Dyadobacter pollutisoli: one gene and its partner. The protein of the gene in region 2 binds, or shares a complex with, the protein of the main gene of each other region. Links are inferred from orthologs where the notes say so. Each region holds a gene or a part of one and is shown on either strand. Other genes may lie near its edges.

Evidence for each region.
Region 1: the proteins of accB (region 2) and accD are in contact, whole or in part, in a solved structure (PDB 8UXZ), measured with the Escherichia coli proteins. The link is inferred for Dyadobacter pollutisoli from one-to-one orthologs.

Annotation. Positions count from the first base shown.
Region 1 is NZ_CP112998.1:5,696,773-5,708,691, reverse strand. What follows is about bases 2,770-5,656. They hold accD (acetyl-CoA carboxylase, carboxyltransferase subunit beta), read left to right. Parts: upstream 2,770-3,735; coding sequence 3,736-4,578; downstream 4,579-5,656. Other genes in these bases: ON006_RS23315 (nuclear transport factor 2 family protein), read right to left, coding at 5,561-5,656; ON006_RS23320 (radical SAM protein), read left to right, coding at 4,580-5,557; ON006_RS23330 (NADPH-dependent FMN reductase), read right to left, coding at 2,936-3,478; ftsZ (cell division protein FtsZ), read left to right, coding at 2,770-2,901. Also shown: ON006_RS32485 (hypothetical protein), read left to right, coding at 1-51; cell division protein FtsA, read left to right, coding at 67-1,422; more of ftsZ, read left to right, coding at 1,462-2,769; more of ON006_RS23315, read right to left, coding at 5,657-5,935; SsrA-binding protein SmpB, read left to right, coding at 6,103-6,561; ON006_RS23305 (HNH endonuclease), read left to right, coding at 6,701-7,210; rpsA (30S ribosomal protein S1), read left to right, coding at 7,419-9,239; ON006_RS23290 (c-type cytochrome), read left to right, coding at 9,672-10,955; ON006_RS23285 (TAT-variant-translocated molybdopterin oxidoreductase), read left to right, coding at 11,004-11,919.
Region 2 is NZ_CP112998.1:6,518,302-6,530,122, forward strand. The notes cover bases 126-2,914. They hold accB (acetyl-CoA carboxylase biotin carboxyl carrier protein), read right to left. Parts: upstream 1,867-2,914; coding sequence 1,384-1,866; downstream 126-1,383. Other genes in these bases: accC (acetyl-CoA carboxylase biotin carboxylase subunit), read right to left, coding at 126-1,347; efp (elongation factor P), read right to left, coding at 1,955-2,521; ON006_RS27010 (beta-ketoacyl-ACP synthase III), read right to left, coding at 2,570-2,914. In the rest of the region: more of accC, read right to left, coding at 1-125; more of ON006_RS27010, read right to left, coding at 2,915-3,565; phosphate acyltransferase PlsX, read right to left, coding at 3,653-4,591; rpmF (50S ribosomal protein L32), read right to left, coding at 4,724-4,918; ON006_RS27025 (YceD family protein), read right to left, coding at 5,005-5,583; ON006_RS27030 (acetyltransferase), read right to left, coding at 5,656-6,288; ON006_RS27035 (hypothetical protein), read right to left, coding at 6,396-7,040; ON006_RS27040 (M61 family metallopeptidase), read left to right, coding at 7,119-8,591; ON006_RS27045 (TIGR01777 family oxidoreductase), read right to left, coding at 8,689-9,594; ON006_RS27050 (lysophospholipid acyltransferase family protein), read right to left, coding at 9,627-10,445; ON006_RS27055 (M48 family metalloprotease), read left to right, coding at 10,679-11,821. UniProt on the Escherichia coli protein: This protein is a component of the acetyl coenzyme A carboxylase complex; first, biotin carboxylase catalyzes the carboxylation of the carrier protein and then the transcarboxylase transfers the carboxyl group to form malonyl-CoA.

The DNA of each region.
Region 1 (11,919 bases), 820 kb from region 2 along the record:
AGATATAAGAAGATTAGTATTAAGTTTCAGAATCAAATAGTTTGTGAATAATAATTCACCATCAGCATGGCACACGACAAAATTGTAGTAGGAGTAGATATAGGAAGCACGAAGATAACCGTGATTGCCGCGCAGGGGGCCGCATCCGGAGCCCGTCAAAATAACATCGAAATTTTAGGATTTAGTGAAGTTCCTGTACCAGCAGGAGCAGTAGTAAACGGATCAGTAGAAAATATAAAACAAGTTGGTAGTGCCATTCGGGAAGCACTTGCGGAAGCATCGTCCCGTTCCGATCTTGACATTGGTATTATAAATGTAAGCTTTGGGGGAACGCATGTGAAAATAAGCGCCCAGAGCGATGGTGTGATCAGACCTTCGGCTTCATCCGGAGAAGAGGTTACTCAAAGAGATGTGGATCAGCTGGTGGATGATATGTATCGGGCCAAAATCGAGCCTAACTACGATGTGTTGCATGTGCTGCCGATGGAATTTGTAGTTGACAATTCAATGGGCGTGAAGGAGCCGGTGGGTAGGACGGGAATTAAGCTCGGAGGGAATTTCCTGATCATTTCGGCGAATAACCAATCTATCCTGCGCACAAAGAAGAGCCTTGCAGATGCAGACCAGAATCTGAGGTGTGATAAAATGGTATTTGGACCGCTGGCGACGAGCTTGGCGGTTTTGACAGATAATGAGATCAAAGCCGGAATTGCTTTGGTAGATATTGGTGACCATACTACGGACCTGATCATTTACCAGGACCGCATTATCCGTCACATTGCTTCTTTCCCGATCGGAGGCCGTCACATTACCAGTGATCTTGCCATTGGTTGCGGCATTCAGTTTGAAAATGCGGAACAACTTAAAAAGGAATATGGTGTAGCTGTTTCTGCGGACATTCCTCTTAACATTGAAATCCTTGTCAATTTCCTTGCAGGAAGAGCTCCGAAACAGGTTTTGAAAAAGAATGTTGCGCTGATTATTGAGGAAAGACTGAAAGAGATCGCGGCCATGGTGTATGCGGAAATCATCAAATCAGGCTACCTGGATAAACTGATCGGTGGTATCGTACTGACGGGCGGATCTGCAAACATTGATGACATTGAAGTCCTTTTTGAAAGGGTTACCGATATGTCGGTGCGGGTAGGGTATCCCGAAAACCTGGAACGCACAGCGAAAGCGGATGCAGTGAGCAATTCATCATTCAGTACTGCCATAGGGCTTGCCTGGGCTGGTCTGAAATCCATTGATCCAAGGGTAAAATCGGTGTGTAAGCCTGCGACTGCATTCAACACCGGTGCAGGGATTGTACAGAAAGAGAAGCCAAAAGAAGTGAAAGAACCGGTGAAGAAAAACGGTACTTTTTGGGATAATATTAACAGCATTATTGGGAAAAAAGATGATAGTCTGGACGACTATTGATCATAAACGAAGTTACACACTCAATCAACCCCGGAAGATATGAATACAAGCTTGTTGCACTCGTTAGACCAGGACTATATAGTGAACGAAATCATAAAGGACCAACCCAATGGCGAAAACCGCAGCGAACCAGCTATCATTAAGGTGATCGGGGTTGGTGGTGGTGGTAGCAATGCGGTCAACTACATGTTTGAGAAAAAAATCAAAGATGTAGAATTTGCTGTTTGTAACACTGACAGACAGGCGCTTGCCAATAGCCCTGTGCCCGTTAAAATCCAGCTTGGAGCGACTTTAACGCAAGGACTTGGAGCAGGTACGGACGCTACAAAAGGTAAGGAAGCTGCTCTGGAAACCATTGAAGAAATTAAAGGCTTGTTGGGCGGCTCTACTCAAATGGTGTTTATCACCGCGGGTATGGGTGGTGGAACGGGTACCGGTGCTGCTCCCGTGATCGCGCAACTTGCGAAGGAAATGGGTAAGCTTACGGTGGCAGTCGTGACCGCTCCTTATACCTGGGAAGGACTTGATAAAAAGGAACAGGCACTGGAAGGTATCGAACAACTGAAAGAGTACAGCGATACGGTTCTGGTAGTGCTTAATGATAAGCTGGAAGAGCTTTATGAGGATATGACGCTCACGCAGGCATTTGCCGAGGCGGACGGAATCCTTTTGAATGCCGTGAAAAGTATTTCCGAGATCATTACGACAAACGGTAACATCAATACGGATTTCAAGGACGTTGAAAAAGTACTCAAAAACGCCGGACAATCGGTAATGGGAACTTCCGAAGCTACCGGCGCTGATCGTGCACAGCTTGCTATTAAAGAAGCATTGGATTCTCCGCTTTTGAACGATCGTGATATCCGGGGTGCGAAACGTATTCTCGTGACTTTGGCGACCAGCAAGAAGAAGGAAGCGACTATGAAAGAGCAGCGCGACATCTGGCGCTATGTACTTTCACAGGTTGGCGGTGAGGCAAGGATGTTCAAACTGGGTACCATTACCGATGATTCTCTTGGTGATAAGCTACGGGTTACCATCGTTGCGGCAGGTTTCGACAGCATTGAATCGCCAATTCCAGGTATTGAGTTGAAAACAACCTTAAAAGGAAAACAGGAAGAGCCTGTTGTGGTGGTGTATGAAGAGAAAGTACAAGAAGTATTTGAAGAAGATCCCAAACTTGTACTGACTGGCGAACTCGAAGAAAACACGCCCACCGGAGCAATCGATCTGGTTATAGAAAAAGACATTGTTTCACCAGGCTTCCAATCGTTGCAAGGTTCGATCACCGACATGGTGGAAAGTAGCGACTGGTCTAATGAGGAAACAGAAAAGCTTGAACTCATGGTCCAGTCATTTAAAGACGGGCTTGTAAAATATGCCGATCTCGAAGGTCCGGCGTTCCGTCGCAACAGGGTAGAGCTCTGGAAAAGACCAGGAATTCCGGCCAGCGAAATGGAACAACATTGGTTGAAATGAAAAGAAAGAGGAGCAAGCCGCTCCTCTTTTTTGGTTAAAAGTGAATAATCTGCCCGGCCTGAATCTCCAATAGTTCTTTGTATAAAGCATTGGAAATCACTTTGTCATTATAATGGGATTTGATCTGTGCCAACTTTACCCTAAGTGCCAATGTATTCATTCCCAGGTAACTGAATACATCATTTAAATGACTTAATGCAATGGCGGCACCCTGCATATTGGAGGATAGTCCGACCAGGGCCGCTTTTTTATTAGCGAAACTGTTGGGATAAGGCAGGCCGTCGATAAATGCTTTCAATACACCCGGATAAGAACCATTGTATTCCGGAACTACAAAAACGAATTTGTCTGTTTTTTCAAGCAATGATTTCAGATCATTAAAAGCTTCATTTTTGCCGCTGTTCTCATACAAGGCGGAAACCGTGAAATCATGCGGCAGATTAACCAGGTCCAGAATAATGCTGGATGCATTCAACTGAGCTAGTATATCCTGATAGTATTCGGCAATTTTCCGTGACATTGAATTGGGCCTGTTGGTTCCAACTATTATCACGATCGGAGAAGATGTTGTTGTCATTTGTGAGCAATCAATGAGTCCCGGATTGTCAATTGTACCGGTTCGGTATTAAGCTGTTTATGTAACAAATTATGATCAGAATTGTTCATGCAAAGGGACGAGGCGCAGCCAAAACTAGTGATCAATAAAATACGATACCAGGCCTGATTTCAGGATAGATAACAATTATTGTTATATTTGAGCCCAATATTCATCATGAAAATGCGATAAGTTGCTGATATACAGTAATTTATTTAGATATTAACCCACATACAGATATGTCCTGGTTTATTCGGAAAGAAAAAGGTATCAATACGCCCACCGAAATGAAGCGTGAGGCTCCGGACGGATTATGGTATCAATGTCCAAATTGTAAAAAAATTACCCCTACCAGAGAACATAAGCAGAACGCTTTTACCTGTCCGCATTGCAATTACCATGAGAAGGTAGGATCGGATGTGTATTTCAATCTTTTATTTGACGACAACGAATTCACAGAACTTGATGCCAACCTGACTTCCGGCGACCCGTTACATTTTGTGGATACTAAGGCTTATCCGGACAGGATTAAGTCTACTATGAAAAAGACGGGTTTGAAGGATGCTGTTCGTACCGGTTACGGCAAAATGAATGAAGTGGACATTGTGATTGCCTGTATGGATTTCAATTTCATTGGCGGTTCCATGGGTTCAGTAGTTGGTGAAAAAATAGCACGTGCGATCACGTATGCGCTCGATCATAAAATCCCGTTCCTGATGATTTCGAAATCGGGTGGTGCGCGGATGATGGAGGCAGGTTTTTCATTGATGCAAATGGCCAAGACATCAGCTCGCCTTGCACAACTTTCGGAAGCAAAAATTCCATATATCTCACTTTTGACTGACCCTACCACTGGCGGTGTTACTGCGTCTTATGCTATGCTTGGCGATTTCAATATCTCGGAGCCAGAAGCATTGATAGGATTTGCAGGCCCACGGGTAATCCGGGAAACGATTGGTAAGGACCTTCCCAAAGGATTCCAGAGTGCAGAATTTGTTCTGGAACACGGATTCCTTGACTTCATTGTGGACAGAAAAGATTTGAAGGATAAATTAACCAGTCTTCTCTCTATGCTTCGTTGATATGCGTTTGGTATCCCATCCGGTCCTGTGTAATTACTATGTAACATACCGTTGCAATGCGTCATGCAGTTTCTGTGATATCTGGGAAAAACCTTCGCCATACATTACCGTTGAAAATCTAAGAGAAAATTTAAGGGATTTAAAGCAGCTCGGGGTTAAAGTAATTGACTTCACCGGAGGCGAGCCGTTGTTGCACCGACAACTGGATTTGCTGTTGAAGGAAGCCAAAGCCCATGGCATGATCACCACCGTGACCAGCAATGGGCTGCTTTATCCCAAGCAAGCGGAGAAGCTTCGCGGCCTGATTGATATGCTGCATTTCTCGCTGGATTCGCCGGATCGGGATGAGCATGATAAATCGAGAGGGGTCAAATGCTTCGACAAGGTGATGGAGTCTATTGAAATCGCCAAATCTTTTGGCGAGCGGCCTGACATTATTTTCACTGTTTTTGAAGACAATGTCAGCAAGATCCGTCAGTTATGGGAAGAGGTTTGCTTGCCGAATAATTTGGTACTGATACTCAATCCTGTTTTTGAATATAACAATGTAGGCTCCAATCTTTCGAAGGAAGCATTGAATGAGTTGCTTTGGTGGGGTAAGCAGAAGAATGTGTATCTCAATGAGGCATTCATCCAGCTCAGGATCGACGGAGGTAATCATGTAGACGATCCTGTTTGCAAAGCCGCCAGTACGACCATTGTTATTTCTCCTGAAAACAAGCTCGTTTTACCTTGCTATCATTTAGGATTGAAGGATTTTCCAATCGATGGAAAACTTTTCGATCTATATCATTCCGATGAGGTTCAGAAACTGGTCGCATTGGAAGGGCGCCTTCCTGCATGCGAGAGCTGTGCGATCAATTGTTATATGCAGCCTTCATTTGCCGTCGAAATGAATAAGTACTGGTGGAAAGCACTTCCCAGTACGATCAAATACAATCGCATGAAAGGTACCTGGAAGCAAATGGTAAGGTTTTAAAACTTACCGGCAAACGTCTTTTCTACGCGTATCAATAATGGAAGAAATTTTCCATTCGTTTTTGATTTGGATTAATGTAAAAACATTGACCCCACAATGTGAAAACTTATCTGTCAAAAAGAATTTGTAAGGGGCCCAGACAATTGCCATAGGCCCATCTACTGAAATCTTCACGTCGTATATTTGTTCATTCCATACTTCTGAATGAGGTTTGCCAACTGCTTTTACAAACCCATCTATCGAAACTTTTTTTAATGCAACAGAGTCCTTGGGATTTTCCGGGACCGACATCATAGTGCTTCCGTAGGTAAAGACACTTCGTACTTTCGAAGAATCTCCTGCACGCATTCCGTCGAAAAGGGCATCTACGGTTCCCATAATGCCAGGGTCATACTTTTGGCAAATACCGCTTTTGGCGGATAAAATAAAGGCGGTAAATAACAGAGCAAATCTTAAACAGTTCATACGTGCGTGATTTTTCATTTATTGGTATAGTTTTAACAAAAACTTAATTTTGATGCTCTTTGCTAATTCAGAGAATTAATATGTCAGAAAAAATAGTTAAAAAAGTAGATATAAAGAACAGGCGGGCGTCATTCGAATACTTTTTCCTGGAAGATTTCACGGCCGGTATCTCCTTGACGGGTACCGAGATCAAATCTATCAGACAGGGAAAGGTGAATTTTCAGGATGCCTACTGCCTGTTTATGGATGGAGAGCTATTCATACGCAGCCTGCACATTTCACCATATACCGAGGGTACACATTATAATCACGATCCTATGCGTGACCGGAAACTGTTGATTACCAAGCGGGAGCGCAAGAAGTTGATAGAAGGGCTTAAAGATCAGGGGCAAACCATTATCCCGGTGAGATTATTCACCAGTGAGCGGGGGTTTGCCAAGTTGCACATTGCGTTGGCCAAAGGTAAAAAGCTTTACGATAAACGGGACACGATCAAGGAGAGAGATATAAAACGCGAAACTGACCGCATTAACTACTAACGGTCAGCGATTTGTGAAAACCGTAAACCTGTAATAGAATGCCTCTTTTGACAATATCTTTTCACAATATTTGAAATAAAGAGAGCGTTTATTTTGGTAAAAAATTCCTATATTGTCGGAATTAACTACCACAGGGCACATGGGTAAAGTACTGGTTCTTAATCAAGATTATAGTGCGTTAAGTGTTTGCACAGTTCCAAAGGCGTTTTTGCTAGTCTACATGAATAAGGCCGAAATGTTGGCCGAATCTCCACGACATTACCTTCGGACTGTCAATGATCAATTCCCCATGCCCATTGTTATCCGTTTACATCGCTACATACATATTCCGTACAAAGGTGTGGTCATGACCAGGCAAAACCTGTTTAAACGGGACGGTAACCGATGTCAATACTGCGGAACGCATGATAATCTCACACTCGACCATGTAATCCCGAAGTCAAGAGGAGGGAAAACAACCTGGGATAATCTTGCCACCGCCTGTAAAAGGTGTAATTCAAGAAAAGGTGATCATACGCCGGAGGAGGTAGACATGCCATTGCGGCAGCGCCCTTTCCGGCCTTCTTTTTTAATGTTCATTCGTGATTTTTCAGGTTTGGCCGACGATGAATGGATGCCATACCTGGGCGTGAAGGAAAGAAGCTATTAATCCTGTCCAATATTTTTCCTTCGTAATACATTGCCAGGCTGTCAATTGCCTGATTCTCCGTTATTTTCAAATAAATTCCCCTCTGGCTATGGAATTGCATTTGAAAAGTCATAATTTTGCGCTCTAATTTTTCAAAAAATACTTGTTTAACTAATTTTCAGCTATTTAGCTCGTGAGCTGATGTATTCCAGAGCGATAATTCCTATTTATGTCTAAGGAAAAACAAAATCAACCACTTCCTGATTTCGATTGGGATAAAGCAGCAGACAAAGGTTTCGGTACAGGTTATTCAACTGCTGACCGCGATCGTCTGGAACAAATGTATGAGACTACCATTTCTCCTGTACAGGAAAAAGAAGTAGTAAAAGGTGTTGTAGTTGGAATTACAGACCGTGAGGTGATCCTTAACATCGGTTTCAAATCTGATGGTATCGTTTCATCCAATGAATTCCGTGACTTGCCGGGAATGAAAATCGGCGACGAAGTGGAAGTTTACGTAGAGAACCAGGAGGACGCACAAGGTCAGCTTGTTCTTTCGCGCAAGAAAGCAAAAGTTATTACTGCATGGGATAACATTCAGAAATCGTTTGACGAGGATGTGGTTATCGATGCTAATGTGAAGAGAAGAACCAAAGGAGGTCTTATCGTTGATATATTTGGTATTGAGGCTTTCTTGCCAGGTTCACAGATTGACGTGAAACCAATTCGTGATTTCGACATTTTTGTTGGAAAGCGTATGGAAGTTAAAGTTGTGAAAATCAACTATGCAAATGACAACGTTGTAGTTTCTCACAAAATATTGATTGAAAAAGATCTTGAAGCACAACGTCAGCAAATCCTGAACAACCTTGAAAAAGGTCAGGTATTGGAAGGCGTTATCAAGAACATGACAAACTTCGGTGTGTTCATCGATCTTGGTGGTGTAGATGGTCTTTTGCACATTACCGATATTTCATGGGGCCGTATCAACCATCCATCTGACCTGCTTGCATTGGATCAGAAATTGAACGTGGTTGTTCTGGATTTCGACGAAGAGAAAAAACGTATCTCTCTTGGTTTAAAACAACTTCAGTCTCACCCATGGGATTCACTGGCAGAAGAAATCCAGGTTGGATCGAAAGTTACTGGACGTATCGTCAATGTAGCTGATTACGGTGCATTCCTTGAAATTAAACCAGGTGTTGAAGGTTTGATCCACGTTTCTGAAATGTCATGGTCTCAGCACCTGCGCAATCCTCAGGAGTTCATGAACGTAAATGACGAGATCAGTGCAGTAGTATTGACACTGGATCGTAACGAGCGCAAAATGTCTCTTGGTATTAAGCAATTGACAGAAGATCCTTGGACACAAGCTTCGTTGAAAGAGAAATATGCGATTGGAACACGTCACAAAGGTGTTGTTCGTAACCTTACTAACTTCGGTTTGTTCATCGAGCTTGAAGAAGGTATCGACGGTCTTGTACACGTTTCAGATCTTTCTTGGACTAAGAAAATCAAACATCCTTCTGACTTCGTGAAAGTAAATGACGAACTGGAAGTAGTTGTTCTTGAACTAGACGCTGACAACCGTCGTCTGGCTCTTGGTCACAAGCAATTGGAAGAGAACCCATGGGATACTTTCGAAAGCATCTTTGAAGTTGGTTCTGTTCATAAATCTACGATCGTTGCAAAAGGCGATAAGTTTGCAACTCTTGAACTTCCTTACGGAATCGAAGGCGTTTCAGCTATCAAAAATCTGACGAAAGAAGATGGTACAGTTGCAGAAGTAGGCGAAAGTCTTGACTTTACAGTACTTGAATTCCTGAAAGACGAGAAGAAAATCGTTTTGACTCACTCGAAAGTGAAAGCTGCCCCAGCTTCGGAGGAAAAGAAAGAAGATAAGCCTGCAAAAGCATCTTCTCCGAAAGCAGCTGCAACAACTGAGACTTCATCCAGCAAGGAAGCAGAGAAATCCACTTTTGGAGATCTTAGCGTTCTTTCTGCTTTGAAAGAACAGATGGAAGAGAGCGAAAAGAAAGGAAAAAAATAAACAATAGTGCGAAGTAGAAAGTTTTTTTAATACTTTTGCACCCGGATTAGCTGTCAGCCTTTTGGACGGCAGCTAATCCAAATTTGGTTCCGTGGCCGAGTGGCTAGGCAGAGGTCTGCAAAACCTCGTACAGCGGTTCGAATCCGCTCGGAACCTCACTTACAAAAGTTGTGCTTTTTTAATATTTGAGCGCACAAATAAATACTTAAAAAATACCATTTGGCAGAAACTTCAACAAGGGTTTCCAAATGGTATTTTTTTTGTTAAATATCTGAAAATCAGCCCCTGACTAAGACGAGATTAAATTAGAATTAACGCTACAAATTAGACAAATTATAAATAAGAAGGCGGTTTAAAATATCCCTGAAATACTTTTGTGGATAAAAAAACGTGAACTAGTTTTGTCTGTTGAAGAATAATGAATAGTTGATTATGAATATACCATTCCGAAAGGACGCTAAGTTTTGTTCCTTCTTTAGTTACTCAAAAACTTTTGTAGCTATCGCCATAGCTCTCCTATTAAGTGTACCAAACTTAGTATTTGCACAAGATAGCACCGCCGCAGCTCCCGCAGGTGGAGGCGATGCTGCTAAGGGCGAAACGATTTTCAAAAACAATTGTGCTCAGTGCCATGCTCCGACTGATGAGCGAGTGGTTGGTCCCGGATTGAAAGGTGCCAGCTCACGTCACGATTTTGCCTGGCTATCCAAATGGGTTCGTAATTCTCAGGCAGTGATTGCTTCCGGCGATCCTTATGCTGTCAAAATCTACAATGAGTATGCCAAAGCTCAGATGACAAGCTTCCCTAATTTATCAGATGATGATATCAAGGGGATTTTTGCATATGTGGACAAAGCGGCAACTGCTGCTCCTGCGACAGCGGCTGCTGGTGGCGGAGCGGCTGCATCAGCCTCAGGCGATGAAAAGGGCGGCGCGCCATCTGACCTATTTGTTATTGTACTGGCGGCACTGGTTGTTGTAATGGTATTGGTACTGGGTGTCTTACTGGTAATCGTATCATTGCTGTCTAAGGCTGTTACCGGAGAAACAGAAGAAGCTGGCAAGCCTGACTTCATGACACGGTTCGGAGCTTCATTGAAAAAGATATCGACGGATCCTGCTATCAGATCTGCTACACTTTGGATTTTTGTTCTTTTAGTATTGAAAGCAACCATCGACGGTGCGTATAGTGTAGGTGTTCAGCAAGGATATGCTCCTAAGCAGCCAATTACATTCTCTCATAAACTGCACGCGGGTGAATACAAGATAGATTGTAACTATTGCCACACAGGGGTTAATCGTGGTAAATCTGCGCACATTCCTTCGGCTAACATTTGTATGAACTGCCACGGTGTTATCAAAAAGGAATCTCCTGAAATTCAGAAAATTTATACTTCCATTGAAAACAATCAGCCGATTGAATGGGTAAGAGTTCATAACCTTCCAGACTTGGCGTATTTTAACCACGCACAACACGTAAATGTTGGCGGATTGGAATGCCAGAATTGCCACGGTGAAGTTGAAAAAATGGAAGTGATACAACAACGTTCGTCATTGACGATGGGATGGTGTATTGATTGTCACCGTAAAACAGAAGTAAATACAAAAGACAATCAGTATTACGATAAGCTGGTACAGCTTCATGCATCTGAAAGTAAAGAAGCTCTCAAAGTAGCTGATATAGGTGGTTTGGAATGTTCTAAATGCCACTATTAATCAATAGAAATTAATACCTGATACAACTCATTTGTATTGAATAGTTTTATGGAAAATACTAATAAAAGATACTGGCGGGGACTTGAAGAGCTGCGGAACGATGAGAAGTTTGTAAAAGAAGCAAGCTCGGAGTTTGCCGCTGCGCCAACTGAAGGACAATATGAAAGTCTGGTGGACGGCGGAGGTACTCATCGTCGTGATTTTCTGAAAGTACTTGGCTTTGGAATGGCAGCGGTATCTTTGGCTGCTTGTGAAACACCGGTAAAAAAAGCAATACCTTACGTAAATAAGCCAGAAGGAGAGTTTCCAACGATAGCAAACTGGTACGCTTCGACTTACGCTGAAGGTGGTGACTATGCAAGCATTCTGGTTAAGACCCGTGAAGGCCGACCCATAAAAATTGAAAGTAATTCACTATCGAATGCATCATATGGCGTTAGCGCCCGTGCTCATGCATCTCTGCTGGGATTATATGATAACGAAAAATTAAAAGGTCCTAAGAAAGGGGACGATACAAAAGTTAGCTGGGATACAGTTGACAAGGAGATACTGGAACAACTTACGTCTATCTCTTCAAAAGGCGGAGCTATCAGGATTATTTCTCCGACAATTTTAAGTCCTTCTACAAAAGCGGTTATCGCCGATTTTACGGCAAAATATCCTACTACAAAGCATGTTACTTATGATGCTAACTCTTCTTCTGCAATAGTAAAGGGGAATGAGCTTTCATTTGGGAAAGCAGTTTTGCCTTCTTACGATTTCAGCAAGGCAAAACTAGTTGTAGGCATTGACGCCGATTTTCTTGGAACATGGATTGCTCCTGAAACATACTCTTCTCAATTTGCCGCAACACGTGTAGTAGGTAGTGCGAAAGAAGGAAAAAAAGAAATGTCGCGACACTACCAGTTTGAGGCAATCTTGTCATTGACTGGATCAAATGCGGACTATCGTACTGCTGTTAAGC
Region 2 (11,821 bases):
TCCTTTCAACGACGAGAAGTCAAATGTTTCAAGATATTTCGTCGTGAAATTTCCTGATTTGAATCCTGCATCGTCCATTAGTTTAATGTGGAATGGGATCGTAGTTTTGATCCCTTCGATCACAAATTCCTGCAATGCACGCTTCATACGGGTGATCACCTCTTCGCGCGACTGACCACTTACGATCAATTTCGCGATCATGGAATCATAGTTAGGCGGAATAGTATAGCCGCTGTAAACATGACTATCGATACGTACGCCGTGTCCACCAGGGAAGTGCAGATTGGTGATTTTTCCAGGAGCAGGTCTGAAACCGTTTCCAGGATCCTCGGCATTAATACGGCACTCCATTGCAAAAAGCTTAGGCGTGTAATTAACACCGGAAATCGGTTCACCCGCAGCAACTTTGATTTGCTCTTTGATTAGATCGAAATCGGTAACTTCTTCCGTAATAGGATGTTCAACCTGAATACGGGTATTCATTTCCATAAAAAAGAAATCACCGTGCTTGTCCACCAAAAACTCGATGGTACCGGCCCCTTCATAACCAATGGCCTGCGCTCCTTTGATAGCAGCTGCACCCATTTTTTCGCGAAGTTCGGGGGTAATGATAGGAGAAGGTGTTTCTTCAACCAGCTTCTGATGGCGACGCTGAATAGAACAGTCGCGCTCTGACAAGTGGCAAACCTTACCAAACTGATCTCCGATGATCTGGATTTCAATGTGACGCGGCTCTTCTACAAATTTTTCGAGGTATAAACCGTCGTTGCCAAATGCAGCAGCAGATTCAGTACGGGCATCATTCCAGGCCTTTTCGAACTCGTCGGGCTTGTTAATGATACGCATTCCACGTCCACCACCACCGGCCGTCGCTTTCACGATCACCGGATAGCCAATTCCTTCGGCCAATCTTTTGCCTTGTTCAACAGATTCCAGTAATCCTTCTGAGCCTGGTACTACCGGAACACCAGCTGCGATCATGGTCGCTTTTGCAGTAGCTTTATCACCCATTCCATTGATCTGCGCAGCAGTTGCGCCAATGAATTTAATGCCATAATCGGCACATATCTGGGAGAATTCAGCATTTTCAGACAGGAATCCGTACCCGGGATGGATTGCGTCCGCGCCGGTAACTTCCGCTGCTGAAATGATATTTTGTATACTTAGGTAAGATTGTCTGCTTGGAGGAGGCCCTATGCATACTGCTTCGTCAGCAAATCGTACATGAAGGCTATCGCGGTCGGCTGTGGAATAAACCGCTACGGTTTTAATTCCCATTTCCCGGCAGGTCCTGATCACACGTAATGCGATTTCACCCCGGTTAGCAATGAGTATCTTTTTAAACATGAAAATCAATTAAGTTTTACAGATCGTCCATTGCCCTTATATAGGCTCAACAAGAAATAATGGCTGGTCAAATTCTACCGGCGTGGCGTTTTCAACTAGTATTTTTACAATTTTACCTGAAACCTCAGATTCAATTTCATTGAAAAGCTTCATCGCTTCGATCACACAAACTACCTTGCCCGGCTTGATCTCATCTCCTATGTTAGAGAATGCAGGAGTTTCTGGGCTGGATGCGCGGTAGAATGTACCGATCATCGGGGATTTGATCGTGATTAGGTTAGAAGCCGCTTCGGTGGAAACCACTGGTTCTGCAGGAGCTGACGGCGCGACCGGAGCCGTAGGTACCGCTGGCGCGTAAGATGGCGCAGGAGCGGCAGGAGACGTAGTAGTAACCGATGCCGTAGGCGCGGAACCGTAACGTTTTACCTTAATTTTCAGATCAGCAGTTTCAATGTTCACTTCATCAAGACCCGACTGGGCAATGAAGTCAATCAATTTTTGGATTTCTTTGGTTTCCATTTAGTCAAATTTAAACTGTGGGGAATATCCGTTGAGGCTTTGTAATAAGCAGGTAAGCCGGACCATTTACCTTCACAGAAAACAAAATTTATGATTTTACTCTTTCTACGTAATCGTATGTGCGGGTATCGACTTTGATTTTTTGTCCTTCTTCAATAAACAAAGGAACCATAATTCTTGCACCTGTCTCCACTTCGATTGCTTTTTTAGGAGAGTTGGCGGTATCACCTTTCAAGCCAGGCTCAGAGTAGGTTACGGTCAATTCCACAAACGGAGGCAGCTCGCAAAGCAAAGCGGCATCATTTTCAGTATTGATAAGAATTTCCACTTCTTGCCCTTCCTTCATCAGGTCGGCATTGGTAACCAGTTTTTCGTCAATCAACACCTGGTCAAATGTTTCGGAATTCATAAAGTTGAAACCAACTTCGTCTTTATATAAAAACTGGAATTTGTGTCTTTCAACGCGAACGGGAATAATACCTGCACCGGAAGAAAAAGTATTATCCAACACTTTTCCAGAGGTAAGGCTTTTCAGTTTGGTGCGTACAAAGGCGTTTCCTTTACCAGGTTTTACGTGCTGAAATTCTATAACCTGAAAAAGATCGTGGTTATAATGTATCACTAACCCATTACGCAAATCTGCAGTAGTTGCCATTTTTATTCAATAAAATTTATAATAATGCTTTTTTGGTCAATCACATAGTTAAGCACCGTAAGCCCATTTCAAGTAAATGGAACCCCAGGTGAAACCTCCTCCAAATGCGGCCAGTACCAGGTTATCTCCTTTTTTAAGCTGTGATTCATAATCCCACAGGCAAAGAGGTATTGTTGCTGCCGTGGTGTTTCCGTATTTCTGGATGTTTACCATCACTTTATCCATCCCCACGCCCATGCGGTGAGCGGTGGCTTCTATGATCCTGCGGTTGGCCTGATGTGGTACCAGCCAGGCGATATCGTCTCCTGTAAGTCCATTCTTTTCCATGATCTCAGCGGAAATGTCGGCCATGTTGGTAACGGCAAACTTGAAAACCTGCGCGCCATCCTGGAAAACGTAATGCATTCCTTTGTCAATAGTCTCATGCGTGGGCGGGTACCGGCTTCCTCCTCCTTTTTGGTTGAGATAAGGGTAACCTACACCGTCGGATTTGATAATGGAATCAATGATACCATTTCCTTCGGTATCCGGTTCGAGCAAAACCGCTCCGGCACCGTCACCAAAAAGGATACAGGTTTTGCGGTCGGTATAATCTACGATAGCGGACATTTTGTCGGCACCGACGATGATTATTTTTTTATATTTTCCTGTTTCAATGAATTGCGAACCCAGTGTGAGCGCATATACAAAACCTGAGCAGGCAGCCTGGATATCGAAACTTCCGACATTGCGGATGCCTACCATATCACAGATAAGATTGGCAGTACACGGGAAAACAAAATCAGGGGTAGTAGTGGCGCAAATCAGCAGATCAATTTCGTCCGGGCGTGTATTGGTTTTGGCAAGCAGCCCTTTTACAGCCTCGGCACCCATATGTGAACTTCCTAAACCTTCACCTTTGAGGATACGCCTTTCTTTGATACCAGTGCGGCTTACGATCCATTCATCGTTCGTCGCCACCATTGTTTCCAGTTCGGCATTTGTCAAAATATAATCAGGCACATACCCTTGTATTCCTGTTATAGAGGCTTTGATTTGGGTCATGATAAAATTAACTATTCAAACTCCGAATAGATTTTGGTAAAAAGGACAGTATCAGTTTATTCATAATGTGGTTGTCGCTTACAGAGACTAATTCAATGCTTGTGCTATATGCAAATATGCCTTGGATTTGACCTGCTTAAACGCCCAGCCGATCATATTCTTTATCGCTAAAGGTGAAGAAATTCCATGAGCGATCATAACATTCCCGTTTACCCCGATAATGGAGCTGCCTCCAATTGATTCGTAATTAGTCTGATCTATAAAATCATCCTGAAAACCTCTCTTTTTGGAAATTTCGTACAGCGATTCTCCCAATTTAAACAAAATATTACCGGTAAAGCCGTCCGTAACAATTACATCCGCTTTGTTGGTAAAGAGGTCTTTTCCCTCAATATTTCCGATAAAATTGATTCGCTTATTTTGTTTGAGAAGGGGATAGGTCGCCTGGGAAGTGAGTGAGCCTTTTTGCTCTTCTTCTCCAATATTCATCAGCGCAACACGCGGACGATCTATTTGAAAGGTATATTGGGCAAAAATAGAACCGATCTCACCGAATTGGGCAAGAACCTCGGGTTTGCAGTCAGCATTGGCACCGATATCAAGCATGATAGAATATCCGCCGCCGACCTGTGGTACAAATCCGGCAATGGCAGGTCTGATAATTCCTTCGATAGCTTTAATGCTAAACAAGGCGCCTACATGCATTGCTCCGGTATTTCCTGCACTGCAGAATATATCGACTTCTTTTTCTTTCAGAAGTTTGAAACCCACTCCTATGCTGGAATTAGGTTTTTGAGAAAGGGCTTTCGTTGGATGTTCACCCATCTCGATAACATCTTCTGCGTGAACGACGTCAACATTAGTAGGAGTGAAATTGTTTTGGTTAAAAATTTCCCAAATAACACTTTCACGGCCAATTAAAACGATTCTCGCCTCGGATGGTAGCTCAGAAGCGGCCTGGATAACCCCTTCAACAATTGCCTGTGGAGCTAAATCTCCCCCCATAGCATCTACCGCAATTTTCATTTACACGCTGTTATTTTAGACTAATAAGTTAGAAATCGAAGGTGTAAATTTAGCAGATGTGTCGTAGTAAAAAAGAATTTCGCAACAACTTTTATAGGGCTGCTGCGAAATTGATATGCTCATCGACTGAAACTAAACTGTTTTAGTGTAGTTTTCAACTACCACTTTTCCTCTGTAAACCAAGTTGCCTTCGTGAACGTGAGCACGATGTAACTGGTGAATTTCTCCGGTTGAAGAATCAGTGCCTAATTGCTTTCCGGTAAGGAAGTCATGCGCTCTGCGTGTATCGCGACGTGTAGTGGAATGTCTCCGCTTAGGATGTGCCATGATGCTTTATGTTCTGTTGTTTATTTTTGTTGTTTTGATCCAAGGGTTGAAACCCCTGGTTATAAAATTATCGGTCTTACTAACCATTACTCCCCTCTCAGTTTTTTCAATGCTTCCCAGCGGGGGTCAATTTTTTCTTCTTCTTCGTTGTCAATTACGCCTTTTTCGTCTCCTGATGAGTAAACAAGCACCCCATCTTCTTCATCCAGCGGGTCAGATTCGTCATTTTCATCACGCAAATCCGGATGTATTTTTTTGATGGGCAGCGAAAGGGCTATAAAGTCAAAAATATAACGGGCAATATTAATCCTGTTGGTATTCCGGTTTATAATCTCAATCTCATCAGTCAGTTCCTCATCGTGATCGCCGAACTTCAATATGATACGTTCGTTTGAATCAACCGGTTCCTCGAAAGGTTCCAGGCTTCTGTCACAAATCAGGGTTACTGTCCCTTTTGTCTGGAAATTAAGCTGCATCATGGTAGCGGATTTGTTCAGAACAACATGTGTTTTGAACGAGCCGTGCTCTATCAGATCCTGTTCCAGTTCCTGAAAAAATGCATCACCGGATTCCATGTCATAGTCATACTGTTTGTCTTCCAAACCGTAAATGTCTATGTTGTATTTACTTAGCTCTTTCACTTCTTCTGTCAAAAAGGACTGCAAAGGTAATGTCTTTCGTTTTAATAAAAAAACTATGGAGAAATTTTATTACTGCCGTAAACCAGTTGGTTAGGGTCAGATCTTTCTCGCAGGATTGCCAAAATAGGTAGCTCCGGCTGGCACATTCTCAACAACGACTGATCCGGCACCTACGCGCGCATTTTTGCCGATCTCGATCCCCGCCACGATAATCGCCCCTGAACCAATAAAAACGCCATTATTCAGTTTGACACGATCATTAATAATAGCGCCAGCACCGATCGTGACAAAATCACCAACCTCTACGGAAGTATCGACAACTGCGGCAGTTTGTACCAGGCAATGATGGCCAATTTTGGATTTTGCGCCGATGACAACCCGGGCGCTAATGAGGTTGCCATGCCCGATCGCCGCCATATCCGAAATGATAGAGCTGTCGTGAATTGCATTGACAGGCATTGTTTTATAGTCATTAGTCAGTGCCTCCACGAGTCTTTCACGTACCGATCGTTCGCCGATAGCGACAAATGCCTCACATTTTGAGCCAATTATGCTGAGAAAGCCAGTGTCATCGGTATCTCCCAATACACTTACATCTCCAAATTCTTTTCCATGGAGGTCTTTATGATCGTCAAGCAGGCCGTAAACCAGCACATTGTTTCGTCTGAAAATATCAAGGGCCTGAACGCCCAGATCTCCTGCGCCAAAAATTAAAACGGGGTTTTCCATATAATTAAGTATTAAATAAGTAAAAGTCATCACAGACAGGAAGGTCCGCAGATGACTAAAAAATCAAGCCACTGCCCGGCCGGCAGTACTACATATATAAGACCGGTTTAAAGGAAAGTTACGCGAAATACGAAAGGACTGCCGTATGGAGAAAGGTTCTGTCCGCTGTATTGGTCGATCTGGCTGTTGTAGCTCAGGTTATATAATGCTGTAAAATGAACGGCTTTAATGAAGCGTCCGCCGATAGGCTGGGAGTAGGACGCTCCGACCATCGGTGAACCGAGCCATTTCCTCTTTTGATAAGATCCTTCGACATTCAATGCCTCAAATTCCGCTATAATGTTGACTACCGGTACCACATTGTACATTAAGAAACCACGGCCGCCATAGTAAACAGTATTGATGTCATAATATTTGTATCTGAAATACATTAAAGTTGCCCCGACACCGCCGACCAGTTTTTCGGTAAGCTCATAACCCGCCATAGGAGACAAGTTGATATTGGTTACGGTTCCCAGGCTAAGTCCAAAACTACCTCCCAGGCGCACGCGTTCGAGAAAAGGGCGGTCCTTAAAATCAGCCAGCTTCTTTTTTTCTTCCAATTTTTTATATTCTACCGGCGGCACAGGTTTTTCCTCTGGTCTTTCCTTTTTAAGAGAATCGGGGCGGTAATACTCGTCCTGGGCCATTAATGAAGGACATATAAAAATGGTAAGCAGCATGATGCATAGCAGGAGGATTTTACTTTTCATCTTAAAATCGTTTATTTTATAATATTGTAAGTAGTAACGCAGAAACCCTCTAATTCGGTAACCACTATTTAATTATCTATGCATTATAACGTTTCGGTATCAGATCCTCAGTCTCACCTATTGTTGATTACCTATACAATTCCTGAAATCAATGATGACTATATCGAAATTCAATTACCTTCATGGAGGCCGGGGCGGTATGAAATTCAAAATTTCGCCAAAAATATTCAATTTATCGAAGCGATCTCCGCCGACCAGCAGAAACTATCTATTCATAAAGTAACGAAAGACCGCTGGCGGGTTGGAACGGCCGGCGAAAAAGAGGTACAAATTCGCTATGCTTATTACGCGATCAGCCAGAACGCAGGAACCAGTTATGTGGACGAAGAGCTCTGGTACCTGAATTTTATCAACTTCTGCATGTACACCGAGGGACGGATTTCCGAACCTTATACTATTCATCTGGAACTGCCGGAAGGTTATCAGATCGCCTGCGGGTTACCTTCCACGGGTAATGTATTGTCAGCAAAAGACTTTTATCAGCTTGTCGACAGTCCTTTGCTGGCTTCCCAATCCCTGCAAAAGTGTGAGTATGTAGTCCGTGGTGTGCAATTTAAGATATGGATGCACGGAAATCTTCGTCCCAACTGGCGGCGCATTGAAAGGGATTTCCGGCGCTTCTCCCGCGAGCAGATCGCGACAATGGGGGAGTTTCCTGAAACAGACTATCATTTCCTGAACCTGATCCTTCCTACGGCATTCTATCACGGCGTAGAGCATCATAATTCTACGATGATCGTGCTCGGACCGGACGATGAGGGGGAAGGATTATATGCGGATTTGCTGGGCGTGAGCTCGCATGAATTGTTCCATGCATGGAATATCATCAGGATCCGGCCGAAGGAAATGCTTCCTTATGATTTTACGAAAGAGAATTACTTCCGTACCTGTTTTGTCGCGGAAGGCTGCACAACCTATTATGGGGATGTTTTTCTGAAACGCGCAGGGGTTTTCACCGACGAAACTTACATTAAGGAATTGCAGGTTTACATGAAGCGGCATTTTGAAAACAGTGCACATGCCACGCAGTCTCTGGCTGACTCTTCATTCGACCTCTGGCTCGATGGTTATGAAAAAGGTATTCCTAATCGTAAGGTTTCAGTGTATCACAAAGGTGCGTTGGTAGCGCTGATCCTTGATTTATTTTTAAGAAAAAAATCAAATCACGCGCAGTCCCTGGACGATGTGATGCGGTTGCTATGGGTACGTTTTGGAAAGCCTTTTGTCGGCTATACCTTGGAAGATTACATCAGTTCGGTGGAGGAAGTAGCCGGTGAAACGCTCGAATGGTACTGGAATGACTGTATTTTCACCAGTGAACCACTGGAATTCAGGTTGAATGAAGCACTGGCATTTGTTGGCTTGCAAATGTCCACATTCAGTAATGGCAACATTCAATTGAATGTACTGGACGACTTTAAAGCGAAATTGCAGCGAGATAAATGGTTGGCGACGGTGCAGGTTTTGTCACTGGAAGAGGAAGAGGAATAGTTTTTTAGCTGTCGGCTTTCGGCAGTCGGCCGTCAAGTAGTTGCAAAATCTATAATTTAAATAAAAACCGATAGCTGACAGCCGACAGCCGAAGTCACTAGAATATTTCCTTCAAAGCAGCTTCCAGGTCAGGGAATTTGTATATGAAATCCGTTTCTTCACTGACCCGTTTATTGATCAAATAGCTGCTACCCAGTACAATATTGGCCATTTCTCCAAAAGCGATCCGTAGTGCAAAAGCGGGAACATTGGGTAGCCATTGTGGTTTGTCCAGTGCACGGCAAATTGCCTTGGTGAGTTCTTCGTTCGTTGCGACGCCTGTCGTTGCATTGTATGCGCCGTGCCAATTGTCGTTTTCTAGTCCTGCAATGTACATGTTACACAGGTCGTCCAGGTGAATCCATGACATCCATTGTTTGCCCGAGCCTAGCGGTGCGCCAAACCCGAAACGTGCAGGTTGTGCCATTCTTTCGAGCGCACCGCCATCTTTGCTGAGCACGATTCCCGTTCGTAGCTTTACAGTCCTGACACCCAGTGCGCCAACTGAGTCTGCCGCTTTTTCCCACAAAACTGTCACTTTGGATAAAAAATCGTTACCCGGTGGTGAGGCTTCGGTATGGCGTACATCCCCGGTATCTTCACCATAATAGCTGCTGCCGGATGCTGATACGAAGGCGGCGGGGAATATTCCTTTCTCTTTTAATTTCTCCGAAATTAATTGAATGGAATCGGTACGGCTGGAAATGATAACCTTTTTACGCTCCTCGGTCCAGCGTTTATCGGCTACCCCTGCGCCTGCCAAATGAATTAGGAAGTGTACATTGTCCAATGCGCCTTCCTCTATGTAGCCTTTGCTCACATCCCATTCAAATACCTGAACAGATGGAATGGATTTCTTTTTACGGCTGAGGTAAGCAATATTGTAGCCTTTCTTTAATAAAATCTCAGTGAGTCGCTTTCCGATCAGTCCTGTTCCTCCGGTAATCAATACTTTTTTGCCCATACATTATATAGCTTTAAAAAGCGTACCAGCCTCTATTGCTGAGTAATTGGAACAGACCCATCGTTGGGCGCTTCCTGCTCAATGGCCCTGGTAACTCGCTCGATCATGCTGTCGATCGATTCGTCGGGCAGGAAATGCATAGCAGGTTTGAAATGAACGGTTATCTTAGTGTTACGCTTCTTAAAACGCAACCCTTTTTTGTCAAATGCTCTTCGGAAACCGTTAATCACCACGGGAATGACAATAGGCTGATGATCTTTGATTAAATGAGCGGTGCCTTTTCTTACCGGCGCGTAGGGTTTGGTAGTACCTTGTGGGAAGCTCACTACCCAGCCGTGACTAAGGCCCATTCCTATCCGGTCCTGCGCAGAATTGTCGAGCTGCCGGGCGACATTCTCACCGTTAGCCCTCCACGAACGTTCGATGGTGATAGCGCCCCCAATGCTGAACAACCTGGGCAATATTCCGCCCTTCATGGTTTCCGCTGCCGCCACGTAGTAGCATCGCGCTCGCGGAGAAAAAAGGTAGAATGGGGGAGAAATGGTGTCTTTATAGCCCCATTTGATAGCACAGAAAATATGGTAAAATGCGATTACATCCGCAAAGTAAGTCTGATGGTTGGAGAGAAAAAGCACTCCGTTATCCGGCAGCTCCAGCAGCTGATCGCTTCCCGTAATGTTGATCTTGTTGACGGCAGTATATCGGTAGTAAGTAAACCAACCAAATACAAATATGAAGAAACGTTTGAGGAGCAGGGAGTTGCCAAATGGATCCTTTTCAAAAATGCCAAAAAAGTCGAGGCCGACCAGCCAGGACGGTAACAAACTGTATGTACGCTTCTTCAAATTCATAGTTTAAGTCAGGTGTTCGGCCATTTGCCCGGCTTTGGGAATGATGGTTACAAAAACAACTTTTGTACCAATCGGACGTAATTTATGTAATAAGCAGAGTTAATGTAAAATATATTTTTGTCGGCACAGGTTGTGCCGGGTTCGTGCTAAGGAATTGGCATGATTCTTTCGTAAAATACATTACATAACTTAATTTTGACCAACTCCATAGTCACAGTCGTAGTATCAATTATATGAAAATGAAATTTCAATTTCACATTCTGGCGGGCTTATTAGCCGTGGGAATGTTGTCGGGATGTTCCAAAAATCCAGTAACTGGCAAGAAGGAAATTATCTTTATGTCCAAGGAAAAAGAGATTGCCCTGGGTGCCGAATCACATCCCTCTATTGTGGCTACAATGGGGATTTATGATGATAAAAACCTCCAAGCCTTCATTAATGAGAAGGGAAAAGCGATGGCAAATATTTCGCACAGGCCGGATCTGCCTTATCAATTCTTCATTGTAGATTCTCCGGTTGTGAATGCTTTTGCTGTGCCCGGCGGTTACGTATACTTCACCAGGGGTATTATGGCGCACTTCAATAATGAGGCGGAATTCGCGGGTGTGTTGGGCCATGAAATCGGCCACATTACGGCGCGGCATTCAGCACGGCAGCAAACTTCGCAGATCTTTGGACAGGTAGGCTTATTAGCCGGAATGGTGCTTTCCGAAACTGTGAGAGGTCTTGCCGATCAGACGCAGCAGGCTTTGGGGTTATTATTATTGAGTTATAGCCGGGAGCACGAAACAGAATCCGATAAAATCGGTGTGGAGTATTCCAGTAAAATAGGCTACGATGCACACCAAATGGCGGATTTCTTTGGAACACTAAAAAAGATAAGTGAAAAAAGCGGGCAAACCATTCCTACGTTCCAATCCACGCACCCGGACCCGGGCGACAGGCAAAATAAAGTGGAGAAACTAGCCACGCAATACCAGACTGAGCATCCCGCCAAATACAATGTGAACCGGGATGTGTACATGCGCAAAATTGATGGTATTATATATGGTACCGACCCCAAACAAGGATTTGTTGAAAACGGAGTGTTTTACCACCCTGAATTGAAATTCCAGTTGCCGGTTCCAAGCGGCTGGCAATATGAAAACTCGCCTGCACAATTCCAGATGGCTGCGAAGGATGGTAAATCAATGATGCTTTTCACGCTGGCACCGGGCAAAAGCCTTGATGAAGCTGCACAGACGGTCATTAAAAATTACAGCTTGCAGGTTTCTGAAAACAACAAGACTACTATCAACGGGAATCCGGCGATTGCGATGATATCGACGCAGGTTGCGCAGTCACAGACTGGCCAGCAAGCAGCAGCGACTGCAAAT